DNA from 3 places in the Actinoplanes sp. NPDC049802 genome. Region 2 is predicted to be linked to each of the others. Evidence: riboswitches for the same ligand, from Rfam matches in the RefSeq annotation. Region 2 holds a riboswitch; each other region holds the start of a gene.
What was found. A riboswitch is a leader RNA that binds a small molecule or an ion and turns the genes downstream of it on or off. The one in region 2 is predicted to bind cyclic di-AMP.

Region 1 (6,595 bases), on a different contig from region 2:
CCCGCTCTGCGCGACCAGGTGGGCGCCGCTCTGGCCAGTGCCCGGCTGGACGGCTGGGAGGGCCTGGTGCAGCAGCAGCAGGACTATCTGGACGCGTTCTGGGACCACTCGGACGTCAAGGTCGAGGGCGACCCGGAGGTGCAGCAGGCGGTCCGGTTCGGCCTCTTCCACACGTTGCAGGCCGGTGCCCGGGCGGAGCAGCGGCCGATCGGCTCCAAGGGCCTGACCGGACCCGGCTACGACGGCCACACCTTCTGGGACTCCGAGACGTTCGTGTTGCCGGCGCTGACGTACACCCAGCCGTCCGCCGCGGCCGACGTGCTGCGCTGGCGGCACTCGACGCTGGACCTGGCCCGGGAGCGGGCGCAGACCCTGGGCCTTTCGGGCGCGGCCTTCCCGTGGCGTACGATCCGCGGCCAGGAGTGCTCGGGCTACTGGCCGGCCGGCACCGCGGGCTTCCACATCGCCGCCGACATCGCCGACGCGGTCCGCCGGTACGTGCAGGCCACCGGTGACTTCGACTTCGAGCGTGAGGTCGGCCTGGAGCTGCTGGTGGAGACCGCGCGGCTGTGGCGGTCGCTGGGGCACCACGACCGGCACGGGCGGTTCCACATCGACGGCGTCACCGGGCCGGACGAGTACACCGCCGTGGTGAACGACAACATCTACACCAACCTGATGGCGCAGCAGAACCTGATGGCCGCCGTCGACGCCTGCAAGCGGCACCCGGACCTGGCCCGGCGTTTCGGGGTGGACGACGAGGAGGCGGCCTCCTGGCGGGACGCGGCGGCGGCCGTGCACGTTCCGTACGACAAGGAGCTGGGCGTCCACCAGCAGTGCGAGGGCTTCACGCGGCTGCAGGAGTGGGACTTCGAGGGCACCCCGCCGGAGGGCTACCCGCTGCTGCTCAACTACCCGTACTTCGACCTGTACCGCAAGCAGGTGGTCAAGCAGGCCGACCTGGTGATGGCGATGTACATCCGGGGCGACGCGTTCACACCGGAGGAGAAGGCGCGCAACTTCGCCTACTACGACGCGCGTACGGTGCGGGACTCGTCGCTGTCGGCCTGCATCCAGGCCGTCATGGCGGCCGAGACCGGGCACCTCGAACTGGCCCACGACTACCTGGGCGAGGCCGCCCTGATGGACCTGCACGACCTGCACCGCAACGCGCGGGACGGCGTGCACGTGGCGTCGCTGGCCGGGTCCTGGATCGCGCTGGTCGCCGGCCTCGGTGGCATGCGTGACTTCAACGGCCAGCTGAGCTTCGCGCCGCGGCTGCCCAGCCGGATCAACAACCTGGAGTTCTCGCTGCTCTGGCGGGGCCTGCGGCTGCGGGTGAACGTGACCTCCGACGAGGTCACCTACTCGCTGCGCAACGGCGGCGGTCAGGCGCGGCTCACCCTGGTCCACCACGGCAAGGAGACCGAGGTGACCCAGGTGCGGCCGGTGACCATGCCGATCCCGGCCGCGGTGCCGCCCGGCCCGGCGCCGGCCCAGCCGCACGGTCGCGCCCCGGTCCGCCGATCGGTGCACTGATCAGCGAAAACGGCCCCCAACCCGATCGGGTTGGGGGCCGTTTTCGTGACGTCGGTCAGAGCATCGAGACGTGTACGTGGTCGGTGTGGGCACTGACCCCGTGGTATTCCTTCCAGCCCGAGGCCGGGAACCAGATCATCTTGTTCCAGATCACGTAGTAGATGCCGAGCTCGTCGGCGTTACGGACCAGGAACGCCATCAGGTCGTTGCCGTACTTGAATTCCCTGTCGGTGTCGTAGACCGAGAATCCGCTCTTCTGCAGCGACCAGTCACATGCCCGGCCCTTGGGGTGTTCGTACGGCCCGCCGGAGCGGTAGCAGCCGACGAACATGTTGAAGCCGGCCTTCTTGGTCTGCTTGTACATGTGCAGCGTGCGCTTGGTCACACAGCCGCCGGTGGTCGGGTCGTCCTCGGTGCAGCCCTCGGGGGAGAAACCGCCGGACGAGTTCCGTGGGGCGGGGGCGGCCTCCGGAGAGTCGGCCACCACGAAGCCCTTGGTCACGGACTTGCCGCCGACCAGCCGGAACGCCTTGTCGGCGGCGTCCTTCTGCTTCTTCATCACGGCGGCGTTCTGCTGCTGGGCCTTGACCTCGGCGTCCAGTTTCGCCTTGCTGTCGGAGATCTCGGCGATCGCCGCGTTCAGCTCGCGCAGCTTGGCGTCGTGCAGCCTGTTGATCTCCTCGAGGGAGACCGCCTTGCTCAGGAAGTCACCGGAGTCGCTCGACCTGAGCAGGAAGCCCATCGCGCTCAGGTTTCCGGTCATGTACTGCTGTTTGGCGATCTGGTCCACCTCGGGGATCAGCTGATCCCGCCGCTTCTCCGCCGCCTTGATCTGAGTGGCCAGCTTGGCCTGTGCCTTGGTGGACTGCGCCACGGCGGACTTGGCGGAGGCGTAGCGCCGGTTGGTCGACTCGATCACGTCGTTGAGAGTTGCGTCCTCTTCCTCCTCCTGGGCGGAGGACGAGGAGCCGCCTGGCTCGGCCGCGGCCGGAGTCGCGGGCGCCATGAACATCAGGGCGCTGACCAGCGGCGCCAGGGCAAGTATCAGCCACCGGCGGGGACTTACTGCCATCAACAGTTCCTTCCGTGTCACCGCCGACCGAGTTAGCTGACGGGTTCGGGACGGAAGCGATCCCTACCGCAAATGCGGATACACCCCAGTGACCTGGTTCCCCGGCTCGTCTCGCGACGATTGGGCGGCGGCCTGCCGGCAACTCGGGGGCGGTGCCGTCCTGGCAGGACCGGCGGCAAGTTTACCCGAGATATCGCTCCGGATCAGACCTCAGGAACCGCTAAAAGCGTTACCGGTCAAACACATTCCGTAATTGCAATCACCTGGCGTGGTGGCGTAATTGCGGGGCGTACGAGAACTGTCGATCTGTCGATCGAGTGGGTATGGTCGGTTCGGTTCCCGTGCGGGGGCCGCCGCCTAATCGCCGTCAATGGCGAGCCGGGGAACCATATTCTCCTCGGGGTGAATCCGCTACTAGCGGTAGGGATTTCCTTCGTCCCGAACCCGTCAGCTAACCCGGCCGGCGGCCGACGGAAGGAAATGCCTGTGCAGCAGAACACTGCGCGGCGATTAGCGGCGTTGCTGGCGCTGCTCGTCACCGCGTGCGGACTGGCCGTCGCATCGCCGGCCACCGCGGCCCCCCGGCCGTTCGCCGCCCCCGGAGACTCCGGGGACGACGGTGAGGGCGGCTCCAAGTCCCTCATCGAACGACTCGAGAAGGCCTCCAGCGGTTTCGTGGAGGCCAAGAAGAAGCTGAAGGCCTCCAAGGAACAGCAGGTCAAGCTGACCGCTGAACTCAAACGGCTGGACGCCGAGCTCGGTCCGCAGCAGGACAAGCTCGACCTGATCGCCACGCAGGCGTACACCTCGGGCCGGGCCGGGCCGATGACCGCCGTGCTCGGGGCCGACTCGGCCGACGGCTTCCTGGGCCGGGCCGAGACGCTGGCCATCGTGGCGGCCGACCAGAACCGGGCGATCGAGAACCTGAAGACCACCCGGGAGAACCAGCAGAAGGCCAAGGACGCCCTCGACATCGCCATCAAGGACCAGCAGAAGCAGGTCACCGTGATGGCGAAGCAGAAGGCCCAGGCCGAGGCCGCGCTCAAGGCGGCGAACCAGGGCGCGGCCGCGTCGTCCTCCTCTGACGGCGGCAGCAGCGCCGACGCGGACCCCGGGCCCAGCGGATCGAGCTGCAACCTGGACGACCCGACCGGCACCGGCGGCTGCGTCACCGCGACCCTGCTGCACGCCTACAAGCAGGCCCGGGCGGACGGCTTCACCCGGTACACCAAGTGCTGGCGTACGCAGAACAGCGGCGAGCACCCCAAGGGCCGGGCCTGTGACTTCTCCTCGGCGAAGGGCACCTTCGGCGGGGACGCCACCGGCGGCGACAAGACGTACGGCGACAACCTGGCGAACTACTTCATCAACAACGCGGACGACCTGGACGTGTTGTACGTGATCTGGTATCGCCGGATCTGGTTGCCGAGCAGTGGCTGGAAGTCGTACAGCGGGGCGGGTGGCGACCCGTCCAGCGACCACACCAACCACGTGCATCTGTCGGTCAACTGAACCACCGGGGGAGTGCGGGGCCTACCTGCGGGCGAAGGCCTCGTACTCCTTCATCACCTCGTTGGTCGGCCCGTCGGCGCGGATCTCGCCGGCCTCCAGCCAGATGCAGCGCTCGCAGGTGTCCCGGATCGACTGCTCGCTGTGGCTCACCAGGAACACCGTGCCGGCCTGCGCACGCAGCTCCCGGACCCGGGCCTCGCTGCGCTTGCGGAACTTGGCGTCACCGGTGGCCAGCGCCTCGTCGATCAGGAGCACGTCGTGCTGCTTGGCCGCCGCGATCGAGAAACGCAGCCGGGCCGACATGCCCGAGGAGTACGTCCGCATCGGCAACGACGAGAAGTCGCCCTTGTCGTTGATGCCGGAGAACTCGATGATGCCGTTCTTCTTCGCCTTCACCTCGGCCGGCGACATGCCCATCGCGAGGCAGCCCAGCTCGACGTTGCGGTCACCGGGCAGATCGTTCATCAGGGCCGCGTTCACACCCAGCAGGGACGGCTGGCCGGCCGCGTAGATCGCGCCCCGGGAGACCGGGAGCAGGCCGGCCACCGCGCGCAGCAGGGTCGACTTGCCCGAGCCGTTGGTGCCGATCAGGCCGATCGCCTCGCCCTTGTAGGCGACGAAGCTGACGCCCTTGACCGCGTGCACCTCACGGATGTTCGCGCTCTTGGTCCGGGTGGCCAGGCGCTTGAAGCTGGCCAGCGGGCTGGAACTCCCCCCGCCCGCCTGGTGGACGCGGTAGATGATGTGGGCCTGGTCGGCGATGACGGTGGGGATGCGCTCGTTGTCAGCCACGGCCGTAGCCCTTCTCTCCGCGCCAGAAATAGACGAAACCGCCGATGCCGACGGCCAGGCTCCAGGCCACGGCCTCGATCCACAGTACGGTGGGCGTGTTGGCCCGCGGGGCACCCTCGAGGAGCGCGTGGCGCATCAGTTCGATGTAGACCAGCAGCGGATTGGCCTCGACCACCTGCAGCTGCCAGCCGGACAGGCCGGCATTCTCGAACCTGGTGACCGGGTAGAGCACGGCCGAGCCGTACAGCCAGAACCGCATGATGAACGGGATCAGCTGCTTGACGTCGCGCACCTTGGAGCCGTAGCGGGCCATGAAGAGGCCCAGGCCGACGTTGAAGAACGAATGGAGCACCAGCACCACCGGCACGATCAGCCACTCTGCGGTGATCGGCTCACGGGTGACCAGGACGATGCCGGACAGGACGACCAGGGCGACCATGAAGTTCCGGATCTCCACCAGGGCGGCCGAGAGCGGCAGGCTCGCGCGGGGGAAGTGCAGCGCGCGGATCAGGCCCAGGTTGCTGGTGATCGCGTTCGTCCCGCTCTGCACCACCGACTGGGTGAACTGGAAGGTGAAAACCCCGACGCAGAGGTACGCGATGAAGTTGTCCATGTCGCCGTGAGCCTGGAGGATCACGCCGAAGATGACGTAGTAGACCGCCGCGTTGATGACCGGGGTGAGAACCTGCCACACCGCGCCGAGCTTGGTATTGCCCAGTGCGGAAGTCATCTTCGCGCTGGAGTGCGCCCGGATGAAGTGCCGGTACGCCCATAGCTGCCGGGTGTACTCCGGAAGGCTCGGAAGCCGACCGGACGCGCTCAGTCCGTTGCGCCGGGCCAGCTCCTTGAGGGAGAGGCCGGCGTCGGTCTCGGCGACCGCCGTCTCTGGCATGGGGTGGTGCTCCGATCTGGTCGGCCCGTACGGCGTAGCGGGATCCGATGCCTGGTGCGAGGTCACAGCATGCAGCATGACAGGCGCCCGCGGCAGCCGATGGAACGGGTTCGTATCGACGTGGCTGTGACGGTAGCTGACCAATCGGCGGAACGCAACCGTTACGTCGTAGCGTTATAGTGACCGTGTGGCGACAAACAAGCGCGCACCAGCCGGAGCGGCGGTGCTCCGAGGCGACATCACCGTGGCGATCCGTAAGGCCGTCATGAGTGAGCTGGCAGAGGTCGGTTACGGCCGTCTCTCCATCGAAGCGGTGGCCCGCCGTGCCGGAGTCGGCAAGACGGCGATCTACCGTCGATGGAGCAACAAACTCGAGATGGTAATGGAGATAGTCTCGGATGTCGCGGAGCGGAAGGTTCCACTTCCCGACACCGGAAGTTTCTCCGGAGACCTCCAGCTCCTCCTGATGATCGTGAGCACGGCGCTCCAGCACCGGATCGCGTCCCAGATCATCCCCGACCTGATGGCCGAGGCGGCCCGCAACCCGCAGATCGCCGAGACCCTGCAACGGGCCCTCCGGACCCACCAGCAGGCCGTCGGCGAGAAACTGATCGGGCAGGCGGTGACCCGCGGCGAGCTGCCCGAGGGCACCGACCCGGAGATGGCGGTGGACATGATCCTGGGGCCGCTCTACTGGCGGCTGGCCGTGGCCCGGCAGCCGATCGGCGAGGACTACCTGGAGAAGTTCACGACGGCGGTGACCGCCGCGCTGCGCGCCACCGGCTGAC
Region 2 (6,595 bases):
CGGGCAGCCGAGGCGAACGAACCGGGCCTCCAGCTCCTCGACGAGGCGGGTGGCGATGCCCTGACGGCGGTGGTCGGGGTGAACGGCGAGGCGCAGAATCCAGCCACGACGGCCGTCGTAGGCACCCATCACCACTCCGGCGATCCGGCGGCCGGTCTCGGCGACGAGGAACAGTTCGGGGTCACGGCCCAGTTTGGCCTCCAGTTCGGCACGCGGGACGACCTCCCGGCCGGCGGCCTGCCATACGCGGGTCACGGTGTCGTAGTCACGCCACTCGAATTGCCGGATCACCGCGACCCCTCTCCTATCGGTGAAGCCCTGGTGGCGATGCGATCCTTCGCACCACCGCCAGGGCTTCCTAGGATTCTAGTCTGACAAGGGTGCTGCTCAGGCGGCCGCCGCACGCAGCAGTCGCTGATGTTCGGCGAGGACCGCGGCGGCCTTCTCCGCCACGCTCCTGACCAGTGGATCGCTACCCTCGGCCAGCTGGGTCGCGACGAGCCGGCCGGTCTCCCGGCTCACGGTCAGCTGCGTGTCGATGAAGAGGTCGTCGATGGCCCCCTTCCCCGCGGCCGCGTAGCGCCCGGCCAGGGCGGTCTGTTCGGCGGTGGCCGTGTCGGGCAGCCTGACCTTCAGTTTGCGGGCCGCTTCGGCGAGGGCCGCGTTCAGGTGGATGTGGTCCCGCATCAGGGTGGCCGCCAGCTTCTTGACCTCGGCGTCGCCGGTCTTGACCCAGGCGATCCGGCCCTGTTCGACCTCGGCGTTGTGGATCTGGTGGGCGGCCCGCAGGAACGCGGTGTCCTGCTCGGATGGTTCGGCTTGGGCCGCGGTCGCCGGCAGCCCTACGAGAGCGGCGGCGCCGATGGCGGCCGCGATACGTCGCAACAGCATGTCAGCAGCCTAACTACGGCAAATCGTCATTTTCGGTACTCACCGGGTGCTGGCCCCGAGGTGCTCAACCGCCCGCGGGCACCGTGAGCGCCCGATACGACCCCGGCTTGGTCAGAGGTCCGCCGACCGAGCGGGCAGCCGGTGACGGCGCGCGTCAGCCCGGCGGCCGCGTCGCGGCCGGGACGGCGCAGCGAGGCCGCGTGGCACGGCGGGACGGGGTGGTTCGGCGGGGGCGGCGCACGGCGTACCGATGAGAGAATTGACGCCGTTGTATTGGGAGCGCTCCCATGCAACGATGTCGCTCTATCCCCGTCACGACGCCCCGAAGGAGCCGCGAATGCGTGCTCTCCCACGGCTGGCCCTGGCCGCCCTCCTGGTGGCGATTCCGGCAGCCGCCGTCACCGCCACCGTGGCCGCGCACGCGGCCGAGGACCCCACCCTCATCACCGTCCTGACCAGCGACTTCGAGGATGGCACCGCCCAGGGGTGGGCCGGCCGGTCGGCCGAGACGGTCGCGCACAGCACCGCCGTGGCGCACGCCGGCACCGGCAGCCTGCTCGTCTCGGGGCGGACCGCGGCCTGGCAGGGGCCGTCGCTGGACGTGCTGGACACCTTCGAGAAGGGCACCGCCTACACCATCTCGGTGTGGGTGCGGATGGCCGAAGGCTCGGACAACGCCCGGCTGAGCGTGGAACGCCACACCGGTGGCGTCGCCGCCTACGACCAGATCGTCGGCAACACCGCGGTGACCAGCGGATCGTGGGTCAACCTGACCGGCCGGTACACACTGGCGACCGACGTCGACCTCCTGCGCGTCTATGTGGAGACGGCGTCGACGACCGGGTCCTTCCACATCGACGACGTGACCGCCGGTCATGTGCCGGCGCTACCGGTCCAGACCGGCATCCCGTCGGTGAAGGACGTGGTCACCGAGTTCCCGGTGGGCGCGGCGATCACCGGCGCCGAGACCGTGACCGGACATGGGCAACTGCTCACCAAGCACTTCGACACCGTCACCCCGGGCAACGCGCTCAAGTGGGACGCCACCGAGCCGTCCGAGAACAATTTCACGTACGCCCAGGCGGACCCGCTGATGACGTTCGCGAAGGCCAACCGGCTCGCCGTTCGCGGGCACACGCTGGTCTGGCACAACCAGACACCGGCGTGGGTGTTCACCGGCGCCGACGGCCAGCCGATGACCGCCACCGCCGAGGACAAGGAACTGCTGCTCGCCCGCCTGGAGAACCACATCCGCAACGTGGCCGCCCACTACGGCACCGACATCGGGGTCTGGGACGTGGTCAACGAGGTGATCGACGAGGGTCAGGCGGACGGCAACCGGCGCAGCGGCTGGTACACCGTGACCGGTCTCGACTACATCCGCACCGCCTTCCGGGTGGCGCGCGAGGCGGCCCCGCACGCGGTGCTCTGCATCAACGACTACAACACCAACGTCACGGCCAAGCGGGACCACCTGTTCAACCTGGTCAGCACGCTGAAGGCGGAGGGTGTGCCGATCGACTGCGTCGGGCACCAGATGCACGTCAACGTGAACTGGCCGAGCGTCGCGGAGACCAAGGCGATACTGGACAAGTTCGTGCCGCTCGGCGTGGACCAGCAGATCACCGAGATGGACGTCAGCATCTACACCGGCAACAGCGAGAACTTCACGACCCCGCCCGCGGACCGGCTGCTCAAGCAGGCGTACGTCTACCGGGACATGTTCGCGCTGTTCCGCCAGTACCCGGGCGAGATCACCTCGGTGACGCTGTGGGGCCTGGCCGACGACAAACACCTGGCTGGACACCTTCCCGGTGACCCGTAAGGACGCGCCGCTGCTGTTCGACACCAGGTTGCAGGCCAAATCGGCGTACTGGGGTGTGGCCGACCCCAGCAAGATCGGGACCTCGCCGTCGCCCAGCACGTCGTCGGGCTCGGCCTCGCCGTCGGCTTCGGTTTCGGCTTCGGCTTCGGCCAGCGCCGGCCCGTCTGCCGGCACGGCGTCGTGTGCCGTCACCTACCGGGTCACCGGCAGCTGGCCCGGCGGGTTCCAGGGCGAGATCAAGATCAGCAACACGGGTACGGCCGCGTACAGCGGCTGGAGCCTCCACTGGCAGTACACCGGCGGTCAACGGATCACCCAGCTGTGGGGCGGCGCGCACACCCAGTCGGACACCGTGGTGACCGTCACGAACGCGTCCTGGAACGGCGGCGTCCCGGCCGGCGGCTCGACCACCTTCGGGTTCCTCGGCAGCTGGACCGGCGGCAACCCGGTTCCGGCCGCCTTCACCGTCAACGGGAGCGCCTGCACGATCCTCTGAGTCACCCCGCGCCGCTGTCCCGTCCTCGAGGGCGGGACAGCGGCGCTGGTTCGGGCCGGGTCGTCGTAGCGGGCAGGGCGGGCTGGACGGTCGGTCACTTTCGGCGAACCGGCGGTCGCACGGGCACGCGGACCGGGGGATCACTGCCGGGGCCACGCAGAGCGACCGTCCAGCTTTCGTCGTGTTCCCTTTCACAGATCAACACCACCAGAGGGTCACCAACCACGTTCGCACCGTGTCGACAAACCTCGCACCGAGCTTCCAAACCGGACATCACCCAGTGCCGTCGCGACCGTGCGTGACGAATGCGGCGGTCGGGAACCGTCGCGAGCTGGGCTATCAAGGAGGAGCGGCGGGCACCAGCCCGCCGGTCGTGCCGATCCGGACCACGCCGAGCCCTGCCCCGGTCCGGCGGCACGCGCCCGCATGACGAGTCATGAGGCAACCGGGGGCAGGGACGGGGGAACCACATATCGGTCCTCGACCGGCACGCCGCACGCGGCGGCCGGACCACGAGGGCCTTGGGGTGAAGCCGCCGACGTGCGGCCGGGCAATCCTTCGCGCCCGAATCCGACAGCTAACCCCGCAGGCGTGCCGGAGGGATTCCTTCACCGTGCGCGTAAGCACCTCCGACCGGCCCGCCCGTACCCTGGGAACCGGCACCGTAGCCCTGTCCGTGGGTCTCGGCCTTCTCACCGGAGGGCTGGGCACACCGCAGTCGGCCTCCGCCGCACCGCGGACGTCCACCATCGCCGTCACCTGGGCAAAGCCACAGGCCGGCACCACCGTGAGCACGGCCACCGTCACCGCCAAGGCACAGGCGGCGGCCGGCGCCCGGGTCGTGACCGAGGCGGCCCGGCACAAGGGCAAGATGTACAAGTTCGGCGCGGCCGGGCCCAAGCGGTTCGACTGTTCCGGCTTCACGCTGTACGTCTACAAGAAGGCGGCCGGCAAGAAGCTGCCGCACAAGGCACACTCGCAGCAGCGGTACGGCAAGTCCGTGGCCAAGTCGAACAAGCGCCCGGGTGACCTGATCATCATCCGCAAGGGCACGCGCGGCGTCCACGCCGGCATCTACGCCGGTGGCGGCAAGATGTGGTCGGCGCCGCGCACCGGCAAGTCCGTCTCCAAGCAGAAGATCTGGAGCAGGAACTACGTGGTCCGGCGCCTGGTCTGACCTCGGTGTGGCGCCGCCCGCACTCGCCGACGTGGCCGGGTGCGGGCGGCGCTGTCCGCGACGGCCGGCCGCCGGATCTTCAGAGAATCTTCATGGTTTGCCGGGGCGTTCGTTGACGGCGACCGCCGACGGTGGACAGGTCAGTTCTTCGCCGGCATCGAGAAGCGGACCGCCACACATGCGCCAGAACGCAGCAACCGCCCGCCCCGCGACGCGGCAGGCCACACGCCCGCCGTCACCGCGTGCCGCCGCACGATGGCCGATCGTCGCCGGCCTGGTCGTCGCGGCGCTGGCAGCGGCCCTGGTCGCGTACGCGGTACGCAGTTCCGCCCCCGACAGCCACCCGACGGCCGACGGGTTCGGCCACGTGCACGGCATGGCCGTCGACGACACCGGCGCCCTGTTCGTCGCCACCCACGTCGGCCTGTACCGCGTCCAGGACCGGAACACGGCCGTGCGGGTGTCGGCCGAGACGCCGGATCTGATGGGGTTCACCACCGACGGGCCGGGACGGTTCCTCGCCTCCGGGCATCCCGGCGCACACGGCGACGGCCCGGCGAACCTCGGCCTGATCGAATCCACCGACGGCGGCGTGACGTGGCGCAACACCTCGCTGGCCGGCGCCGCCGACTTCCACGGGCTGCAAGCCGCGCACGGCGCCGTCTACGGCTACAACTCCACCGACGGCGTGTTCATGGTCAGCACCGGCCGGGAGACCTGGGACCGCCGGTCGGCGGGCGCGATGGGCGCGTTCGCGGTCAGCCCCACCGACGCGGACACGGTGCTCGCCGTCACCCGTGCGGGCCTGCAACGCTCCACCGACGGCGGGCGCACCTGGCAGCCCGTTCCCGGTGGCGGCGGCTTCGCCGCGATGTCCTGGACCACCGCCGGACTGTGGGGCATCGGCCCGGACGGCGCCGTCCGGCAGTCGGCCGACGGTGGCACGACCTGGCAGCAGCGCGGCACCGTGCCCGGCGAACCGCATGCGGTCACCGCCGGAGCGGGCGCCCTGTACGTGGCGGTCACCGGCGACACCATCTTCGCCAGCCGTGACAGCGGCGTCACCTGGGTCCCGCACTACTCGCCGCGCTGAACCGGCGCCGGCTGCCGCCCGCGGTCCCGGCCGCCGGGGCAGGATGGTGGATCGTGAGCACACAGATCCTGGTCGTCGACGACGAGCAGAGCCTGGCCAAGGTCGTCGCCAGCTACCTGCAACGCGACGGCCACCAGGTGCGATGCGTGTACGACGGGCCGTCGGCCGTGGCCGCCGCCCGCGAGCAGCCTCCCGACGTGGTGGTTCTCGACATCGGGCTGCCCGGCTTCGACGGCCTCGAGGTGTGCCGGCAACTGCGGACCTTCACCGACTGCTACGTCATCATGCTGACCGCCCGCGCCGACGAGGTCGACAAGCTCGTCGGCCTCGGGGTGGGCGCCGACGACTACCTGACCAAACCGTTCAGCCCCCGCGAACTCGTCGCCCGCGTACAGGTCATGTTGCGCCGGCCCCGCGCCACCACCTCCACCGCGGCGGTGGTCGAGGATCCGCCGCGCCGGTTCGGGCCGTTGAGTATCGACGTCACCGCCCGCGAAGTCCTGCTCGACGAGCGGCCGGTGCCACTGACCCGTACCGAGTTCGACCTGCTGGCCGCGTTGTCGGCCCGGCCGCGGCTGGCGTTCAGCCGCCGGCAGCTCATCGACGCCGTCTGGGGTGACGACTGGGTGGGCGACGAACACCTGGTCGACGTGCACATCGGCCACCTGCGCCGCAAACTCGGCGATCACGCCGCCGGCCCACGGTTCGTCCGCACCGTCCGCGGCGTCGGCTACCGGATGGGCGACGGCTGATGGCCCGCCCGCACATCGGGCTGACCGGGCGGCTGTTCGCCGCTCAGGCCCTGGTCGTGCTCGCCGGCGCCGCCACCCTCGGCGCGGTCACCGTGCTCGCCGGCCCGGCGATCTTCCACGAGCATCTGCGGCAGATCTCCCCCGCCGCCGGCGCCGAGGTCACCCACCACGTCGAGCAGGCCTACACGTCAGCCAACAGGATCGCCCTGGCTCTCGGGCTCGCCGCCGTGCTGGCGACGGCGCTCGCGGCGAGCGCGCTGCTGGCCCGCCGGGTGGCGCGCCCGGTCCGCGAGCTCGCCGCCGCAGCCGCCGACATCGCGGAAGGCCACTACGACGTCCGGATCACCGCCCCCGGCATGGG
Region 3 (6,595 bases), on a different contig from region 2:
CAGAGGGCGACCGCGATGGCGATCGTGGCCGCGGCCTGACCGGTGCCGATGACGGCGAGCAATGCGATCCCGGTGCGGCTGGTCCGTGCGTGGCGCAGCAGGCGTGGGTCGATCGGCCCACGGGAGACCCGGTGCACGGCCGGGGCACTCACCGGGCCGGGCCCGGCCGCCGGTTCCGGGTCTGAATGCGACTGCGGGCCGGATTTCGCGTCCTGCCGTCCGGCCTCACCGTCTCCGGTTCTCATGACGGATCGGGTGGGTTCGGCACGCGGCCCCGTTGCCGATCGGCGGCGCCCGGCAGCAGGGGTGAGAGGGCGGGCCGCCTTCACGAGGCGATCCGCTCGCTGGCGACGCGGCGGCGGAAGACCCAGTAGGACCAGGCCTGGTAGACCAGCACACCGGGCAGGATGATCACGCCGACGACGGTGAGCAGCCGAAGTGCCTCGGGTCCGGCGGCAGCCGACGTGCGGGTCAGGGACCAGGCCGGGTCGAGGGTGCTGCGCAGGACCACCGGGCCGTGGACGGTGAAGACGGCGACGACCGCGCCCGCGACGGCCAGGGCGACGGTGGTGAAGGCGGTGCCCTCGCGGAGGCGCCTCGCCTGCAGGCCGGCGACGAACACCATCGCCGCGGCCGCCAGGGTGAGCCTGCTGCCCGTACCGATGCCGGTGAGGAGAAGGATGACCGCGCCGACGGTGCCGGTGTGGCGCGCGACGTCGCGTGCCCGGCGGCGCACCGGGCCGGTGGTGCGCAGCGCGAGGAACGTCGCGCCCAGCAGGATCGCCGCGAGGAGCGCGGCGAGCGCGCCGAGGCCGGCGGCGGGACTGAGCAGGGGGCCGAGGCTGCGGCCGAGGCCGGCGCCGGCGACCTCGCCGTCGGCGCCGAGAGCGAGACCGTCGACGAGGACGCCGAGGACCGCGCCCCAGAGCAGGACGATGCCTGCCGAGCTCGCGGCCAGGAGCAGGTCGCAGCGGCGGCGCCACGACGGGGAGGCGTGTTTGCCGCGGAATTCCAGGGTGACGCCGCGAACCGCCAGGAGCAGCAGGACGGCGACCATCGGCAGGTAGAGGGCGGACATCAGGGCGGCGTACCAGCCGGGGAAGGCGGCGAAGGTGACGCCGACCGCGGCGACCAGCCAGACCTCGTTGCCGTCCCAGAACGGGCCGATCGTACGGACGGCGGCGCCGCGCTCGTGTTCGTCGCGGCCGAGGACCGGGGAGAGGATGCCGACACCGAAGTCGAAGCCTTCGAGGACGAAGTAGAGCACCCAGGCGAGGACGAGAACCGCGAACCAGAACGTGATCATGGAAGGTGGCTCCTAGTAGGCGGGAACCGGCTCGGGTTCTTCCTTCTCGGAAGCGACCGGGGTGAGTGGCTGGCGGGAGAGGTGGACGACGAGGCGGCACCAGGCGACGGCGAGCAGTCCGTAGACCACGGTGAAACCGGCCAGGGAGGCGATCACCTCGGCGCTGGTCAGGCCGGGGGAGACGCCCTCGGCCACGGTGGAGATGCCGAACGCGAGCCATGGTTGCCGGGCGGTCTCGGTGAAGATCCACCCCAAGGTGTTGGCGGCGGCCGGCAGCACCGGGGCGAGCAACACGAACCGGCGCAGCACGGATGGTGTGCCCTGACCGGGTCGCAGGAACGCGGGGAGCGGCGGGAACCGCCGGGTGGTCTCCCAGGTGGACCACAGGTGGTAGGCGGCGAGCGCCATGGCCAGGACGCCGACGCCGATCATGAGGCGGAAGGTCCAGAATGCGACCGGGATCATCGGCACGTAGCTGCCCGGACCGTACTGGGCGGCATACGCCGCCTGGAGGTCGTCGATGCCCTGCACGGTCCCGTCGAAGGAGCCGGTGCCGAGGAACGACAGCAGGCCGGGGATCTCGATGCTGAAGAACGGCCGGTCGTGGCCCAGTTCGCCGATCGCGAAGACGGAGAACGGTGCGGCGCCGGTGGTCTCGTAGAGGGCTTCGGCGGCGGCCATCTTCATCGGCTGCACGGCGGTCATCACCTTGCCGAGGTGGTCGCCGCTGATCGCGGTGACCGCCCCGCCGATCAGCATGGTCCAGGCACCGACCCGGGAGAGTGACCGGAAGGCGGGGTCGGCGGCGGCGCGCCGGATCCCGATGGCCATCAGAAGCCCGCCGCCGGCCATGGCGGCGCCGCCCATCGTGTGCGGGAACGCGGCCAGCACCACCTCGTTGGTCATCAGCTCGGTGAAACTGGTGAGCACGGCCCGCCCGGTCTCCGGGTCGAGCCGGTACGCCACCGGGTTCTGCATGAACGAGTTGGCGGCCAGAATGATGTACGCCGACAGCAGGGTGCCGACGGCGACGACCACGATGGTGGCGGCGTGCAGCCGGCGGGGCAGACGGTCCCACCCGAAATACCACAACGCGAGGAATGTGGCCTCGAGGAAGAACGCCAGCATCCCCTCGATGGCCAGGGTCGGCCCGAAGACGTCGCCGTAGAAGCGGGCGAACGAACTCCAGCCGAGCCCGAACTGGAACTCCTGCACGAGCCCGGTGACGACGCCGACCGCGAAGGTGACGATCAGCAGCTTGCCGACGAATTTCGTGAGGTCGAGGTGTTTGCGGTCACCCGTGCGCAGCCAGGCCAGGTGGAAGCCGGCCGCGGTGGCGGACAGGCAGATCGACACCGGCACGAACAGGTAGTGGTAGATCGTCACGACCGCGAACTGCAATCGAGTCAGGTCGAGAACGTCCATGGCAACCCCTCTACGACGATTCGTAGTAGATACTACGACCTGTAGTACGACGCTGTGCAGTAGACTGGGTCACATGGCAAGAAACGACCTCGAACGCGAGGTCATGGCGAAACTGTGGGACGCGCGTGAGCCGCTCACCGTCAGGCAGGTGCACGAGTTGCTCAGCCGTGACCGCGACCTGGCGTATACGACGGTGATGACCGTCCTCGACCGGCTCGCCAAGAAGGGACTGGTCGTCCAGCAGCGAGCGGACCGCGCCTACCGTTACGCCCCGGCGCAGACCCGCGAGGAGATGACCGCCGGAGTGATGCTGGACGCGCTGAGCGCCACCCCGGACCGGGACGCCGCTCTCGCCTACTTCGTCGGGCAGTTGCCACCGGAAGCGCTGAAAGCGGCCATCGAGAAGGCCGCCCGTAACATCGAGCGGTGACCGCCCTCCTGCTCGGCGCCCTCGGACTGACACTGTCGCTGGCCGTGCCGAAGCTGCTGGCCGGCGCCCGGTGGGCGGACCGCGCCCCGGTCGCCGGGGTGCTGCTGTGGCAGTCGCTCACCCTGACCGCCGTGCTCTGCGCCCTCGGCGTCGTGCTCGCCGCCCCGGAGGAACTGGTCCGCGCGGCCGGTGCCCGGCATCCGGAGACCGTCGCCGCGTTGCTTCTCTCGTTGGCGGTGGCCGCGATCATCGTGATCCGGCTGGTCGTCTCGCTCGTCAGGGTGACCTCCCGGGCCCGCGCCCGGCGCGATCGGCATCGCATGGTCGTCGACCTCCTCGATCGGGTGGAGCGTCATGAGGGCCTGGGCGGGGGCGAGGTGCGGGTGCTCGAGGCGCCGCTGCCGCTCGCCTACTGCGTCCCCGGCCGGAACCCCCGGGTGGTACTCAGCGACGGCGTGCTCGACGTGCTCGACAGGGATCAGATCGATGCCGTCCTCGCTCACGAGCGCGCACACCTGCGGCACAAGCACGAGTTGGTGATGGAGTCGTTCACGGCCTTCTACCGGGCTGTGCCGGGGCCGCTGCGGTCGAAGGTGCCGCTCGACGCCGTACACCTGCTGTTGGAGATGGTGGCCGACGATGCCGCGAGGCGCCGCACCGGGCCTGCGCCGCTGCGGGCCGCGCTGGCTCGTCTCGCCGACGCCGTCCCCCTGGCGGAGGAGGTGACCGCCGACCCGGAGGGTGAATCGCGGCGGCGGCGACTGGCCCGGCTGGACGGCCCGGACCGTGGCTCGACCACTCTCGCGGTGGCCGGGACGGCCGTGGCGACTGCCCTGCTGGTGCTACCCACGGTGATCCTCGTCGTGCCGTGGCTGGGCCGTGCGCTGAATACCTGGCCATTCTAGTAACCGTCCGTATTGCTAACTGTGCGTACAGTTTGGCGGCCTGTGCGACCTTCATTTGCCGGCATGATCCGAGTACGGTGGTCCCCGGTTCGGCAGCCCCCCATCGTCCATCCGGCCGATCTGGCGAACCACCGCCCAATCGCGACAGGCGAACCGGGGACCCAGGTCAGTGGGGTGAAGCCGTGGCACCACGCGCGGCCGGGCATGCTTCCCGCCCGAACCCGTCAGCTAACCCGGTCGGCGGCTGAGTGGGAAGAAAGGACGACGCACACAACGTGAAACGCAATGGCGCGCGTCGCGCCGGCCTGCTGCGCATCCTCGTTTGCGCGCTCGCCGCGGCCGGCCTCGTGGTCACGGGCCCGGTGGCGGCCAACGCCACTCCCTCGCCGTCCAGCGTCGAGGATCAGATCGACGAGGAGTGGAACAAGCTCGAACCCGTCATCGAGGACTACAACGCCAACCACACGAAGCTGATCAAGCTCCGGAAGCAGCAGAAGCAGTTGGCGAAGACGCTGACGCCGCTGCAGCTTCAGGTGGATGTCGCGATGAGCCAGGTGCGCGGGCTGGCGGTCGACGCCTACATGCAGGGGCCGCCCGGCGGTTTCAACGCTCTGCTGAGCGGCGACCCGGACGGCCTGGTGGAGAAGCTCACGCTGCTCGACCAGCTCGCCCGCAACCAGGAAGCCTCGATCGCCAACGTCGCGAAGCTCCGCGACAAATACGCCGCCGACAAGGCCAAGGTCGACCAGCTCGAGTCCGAGATCGCCGCGCGTGACGCGGACCTCGCGACGAAGAAGACGGCGATCGAGAAGGAGATCACGAAGCTCCAGAAGCTCCGGATCCAGGCCTACGGCAACGCGAACGTGGACGACGGCCCGCTGCGCACCGGTCCGTGCCCGGTCACCTACACCAACGACAAGGGTGGCCGCGCAGCTCAGAAGGCATGTGACCTGATCGGCAAGCCCTACGTCTTCGGCTCCGAAGGACCGAACAGTTACGACTGCTCGGGCCTGACGAAGGAGGCGTGGAAAGCCGTCGGCGTGCACCTCGAGCACTACACGAAGGACCAGTGGGGCTCGACCACACCGGTGAGCCGGAGCGAGTTGAAGCCGGGTGACCTCGTCTTCTACTACTCCGACGTGCACCATGTCGCCATCTATATCGGCGGCGGCAAGGTGGTGCACGCTCCGCACACGGGCGACCACGTGCGGATGGCCACCATCGATCGAGGGCCCATCGCCGGCTATCGCCGGCCAGGCTAGAAAACCCTCCGGGAAAGACCGCCGTCGTTCTGCGCCGGCGGTCTTTCTTTTGATCTCGTACGCCTTCGCGAACCGCCGTGGAAGACCCGCGGCCTGCCCGGACCGGCCAGGCCGTGACGCGCCCGCCGGGCTTGACCGGCCCGTCACCCGCCCGATCGGTGATGCTCCAGCAGCCGTCGCAGCAGCCCGGTGAACTGCTCCCGCTCCGGACCGGACAGTGGCGCCAGCAGCTCCTCCTGGACGGCGTGCGCTCGCTCCGACAGCTCCTCCGCCCGCGCCCGGCCCCGGTCGGTGAGGCCGACGACGTTGCGCCGCCGGTCCGCCGGGTCGGGTGAACGCCGCACATAGCCCTCCGACTCCAGCTCGTTGAGCGCGCCGACCAGATCGCTCAGGTAGATCCCGGTGCGCCGACCGAGCGCCGCCTGACTGGCCGGTCCGTCGGTGACCAGCGAACGCAGCAACCGGTAGTGATAGCCACGCGCCCCGACCGACCCGAACTTCTCGACGATGATCCGGTGTCCCTGCGCCGAGACCTGACTCAGAACCCAGCTTGGCAGCTCTTCCATGTGGTGAGCGTAACATTGGACCTCCTAACGTTAGAGAGTCTAACGTTAGGCGCATGAACGACTCAACCCTTCGCATCGCCCAATCCGAGATCGACGACCTCACCGACCGCCTCACCCGCACCCGGTGGCCCGACGACGCGCCGGCCGGCTACGGCATCCCGCTCGCCCGGGTCCGGGCCCTCGCCGACCACTGGCTGAGGTTCGGCTGGCGCGCCCACGAGGCCGAGATCAACGCCATCCCTCAGCAGGTCACCGAGATCGGCGGCGACCGGGTGCATTTCTTCCACGTGCGCTCCGCCGATCCCGGTGCCCTGCCCCTGCTGCTCACCCACGGGTGGCCCGGCTCCACGGTCGAGTTCCTCGACGTCATCCGGCCGCTCAGCGAGCATTTCCACGTCGTCGTCCCGGCCATACCCGGCTTCGGCCTCTCCGGCCCCACCACCCGTCCCTGGGGCGTGCGCCGGGTCGCCGAGGCGTGGGCCGAGCTGATGTCCCGCCTCGGCTACCAGTGCTTCGGCGCCCAGGGCGGCGACTGGGGCTCGGGGATCTCCCAGGCCGTCGCCGGGGTCGCCCCCGACCGGGTCGTCGGCGTGCACGTCAACTACCTGCCCACCCCCGGTTCGGCGGAGGGACTGGGCCCCGACGATCAGGACCGGCTCGCCAAGACCATGCGGCTGGCCGCCAACCGGCATCCGCACCAG

Region 1: another riboswitch for cyclic di-AMP. It lies ahead of AB0I88_RS07585 (hypothetical protein); the one in region 2 lies ahead of AB0I88_RS22330 (C40 family peptidase).
Region 3: another riboswitch for cyclic di-AMP. It lies ahead of AB0I88_RS30435 (NlpC/P60 family protein); the one in region 2 lies ahead of AB0I88_RS22330 (C40 family peptidase).

Annotation. Positions count from the first base shown of each region.
Region 1 is NZ_JBFAMR010000007.1:141,264-147,858, forward strand. Features, by position in the region: gene AB0I88_RS07580 (glycoside hydrolase family 65 protein) at 1-1,539, shown strand, start outside; gene AB0I88_RS07585 (hypothetical protein) at 1,595-2,611, opposite strand; cyclic di-AMP (ydaO/yuaA leader) riboswitch at 2,616-2,748, opposite strand; cyclic di-AMP (ydaO/yuaA leader) riboswitch at 2,956-3,093, shown strand; gene AB0I88_RS07590 (hypothetical protein) at 3,092-4,123, shown strand; gene AB0I88_RS07595 (ABC transporter ATP-binding protein) at 4,145-4,915, opposite strand; gene AB0I88_RS07600 (ABC transporter permease) at 4,908-5,807, opposite strand; gene AB0I88_RS07605 (TetR/AcrR family transcriptional regulator) at 5,995-6,594, shown strand.
Region 2 is NZ_JBFAMR010000031.1:89,970-96,564, forward strand. Features, by position in the region: gene AB0I88_RS22310 (GNAT family N-acetyltransferase) at 1-291, opposite strand, end outside; gene AB0I88_RS22315 (DUF4142 domain-containing protein) at 388-891, opposite strand; gene AB0I88_RS22320 (endo-1,4-beta-xylanase) at 1,229-2,716, shown strand; gene AB0I88_RS22325 (cellulose-binding domain-containing protein) at 2,706-3,212, shown strand; cyclic di-AMP (ydaO/yuaA leader) riboswitch at 3,642-3,819, shown strand; gene AB0I88_RS22330 (C40 family peptidase) at 3,826-4,389, shown strand; gene AB0I88_RS22335 (F510_1955 family glycosylhydrolase) at 4,568-5,482, shown strand; gene AB0I88_RS22340 (response regulator transcription factor) at 5,536-6,234, shown strand; gene AB0I88_RS22345 (HAMP domain-containing sensor histidine kinase) at 6,234-6,595, shown strand, end outside.
Region 3 is NZ_JBFAMR010000058.1:7,201-13,795, forward strand. Features, by position in the region: gene AB0I88_RS30410 (ATP-binding cassette domain-containing protein) at 1-245, opposite strand, end outside; gene cydB (cytochrome d ubiquinol oxidase subunit II) at 326-1,306, opposite strand; gene AB0I88_RS30420 (cytochrome ubiquinol oxidase subunit I) at 1,319-2,731, opposite strand; gene AB0I88_RS30425 (BlaI/MecI/CopY family transcriptional regulator) at 2,805-3,161, shown strand; gene AB0I88_RS30430 (M56 family metallopeptidase) at 3,158-4,066, shown strand; cyclic di-AMP (ydaO/yuaA leader) riboswitch at 4,189-4,324, shown strand; gene AB0I88_RS30435 (NlpC/P60 family protein) at 4,342-5,328, shown strand; gene AB0I88_RS30440 (MarR family transcriptional regulator) at 5,472-5,894, opposite strand; gene AB0I88_RS30445 (epoxide hydrolase family protein) at 5,948-6,595, shown strand, end outside.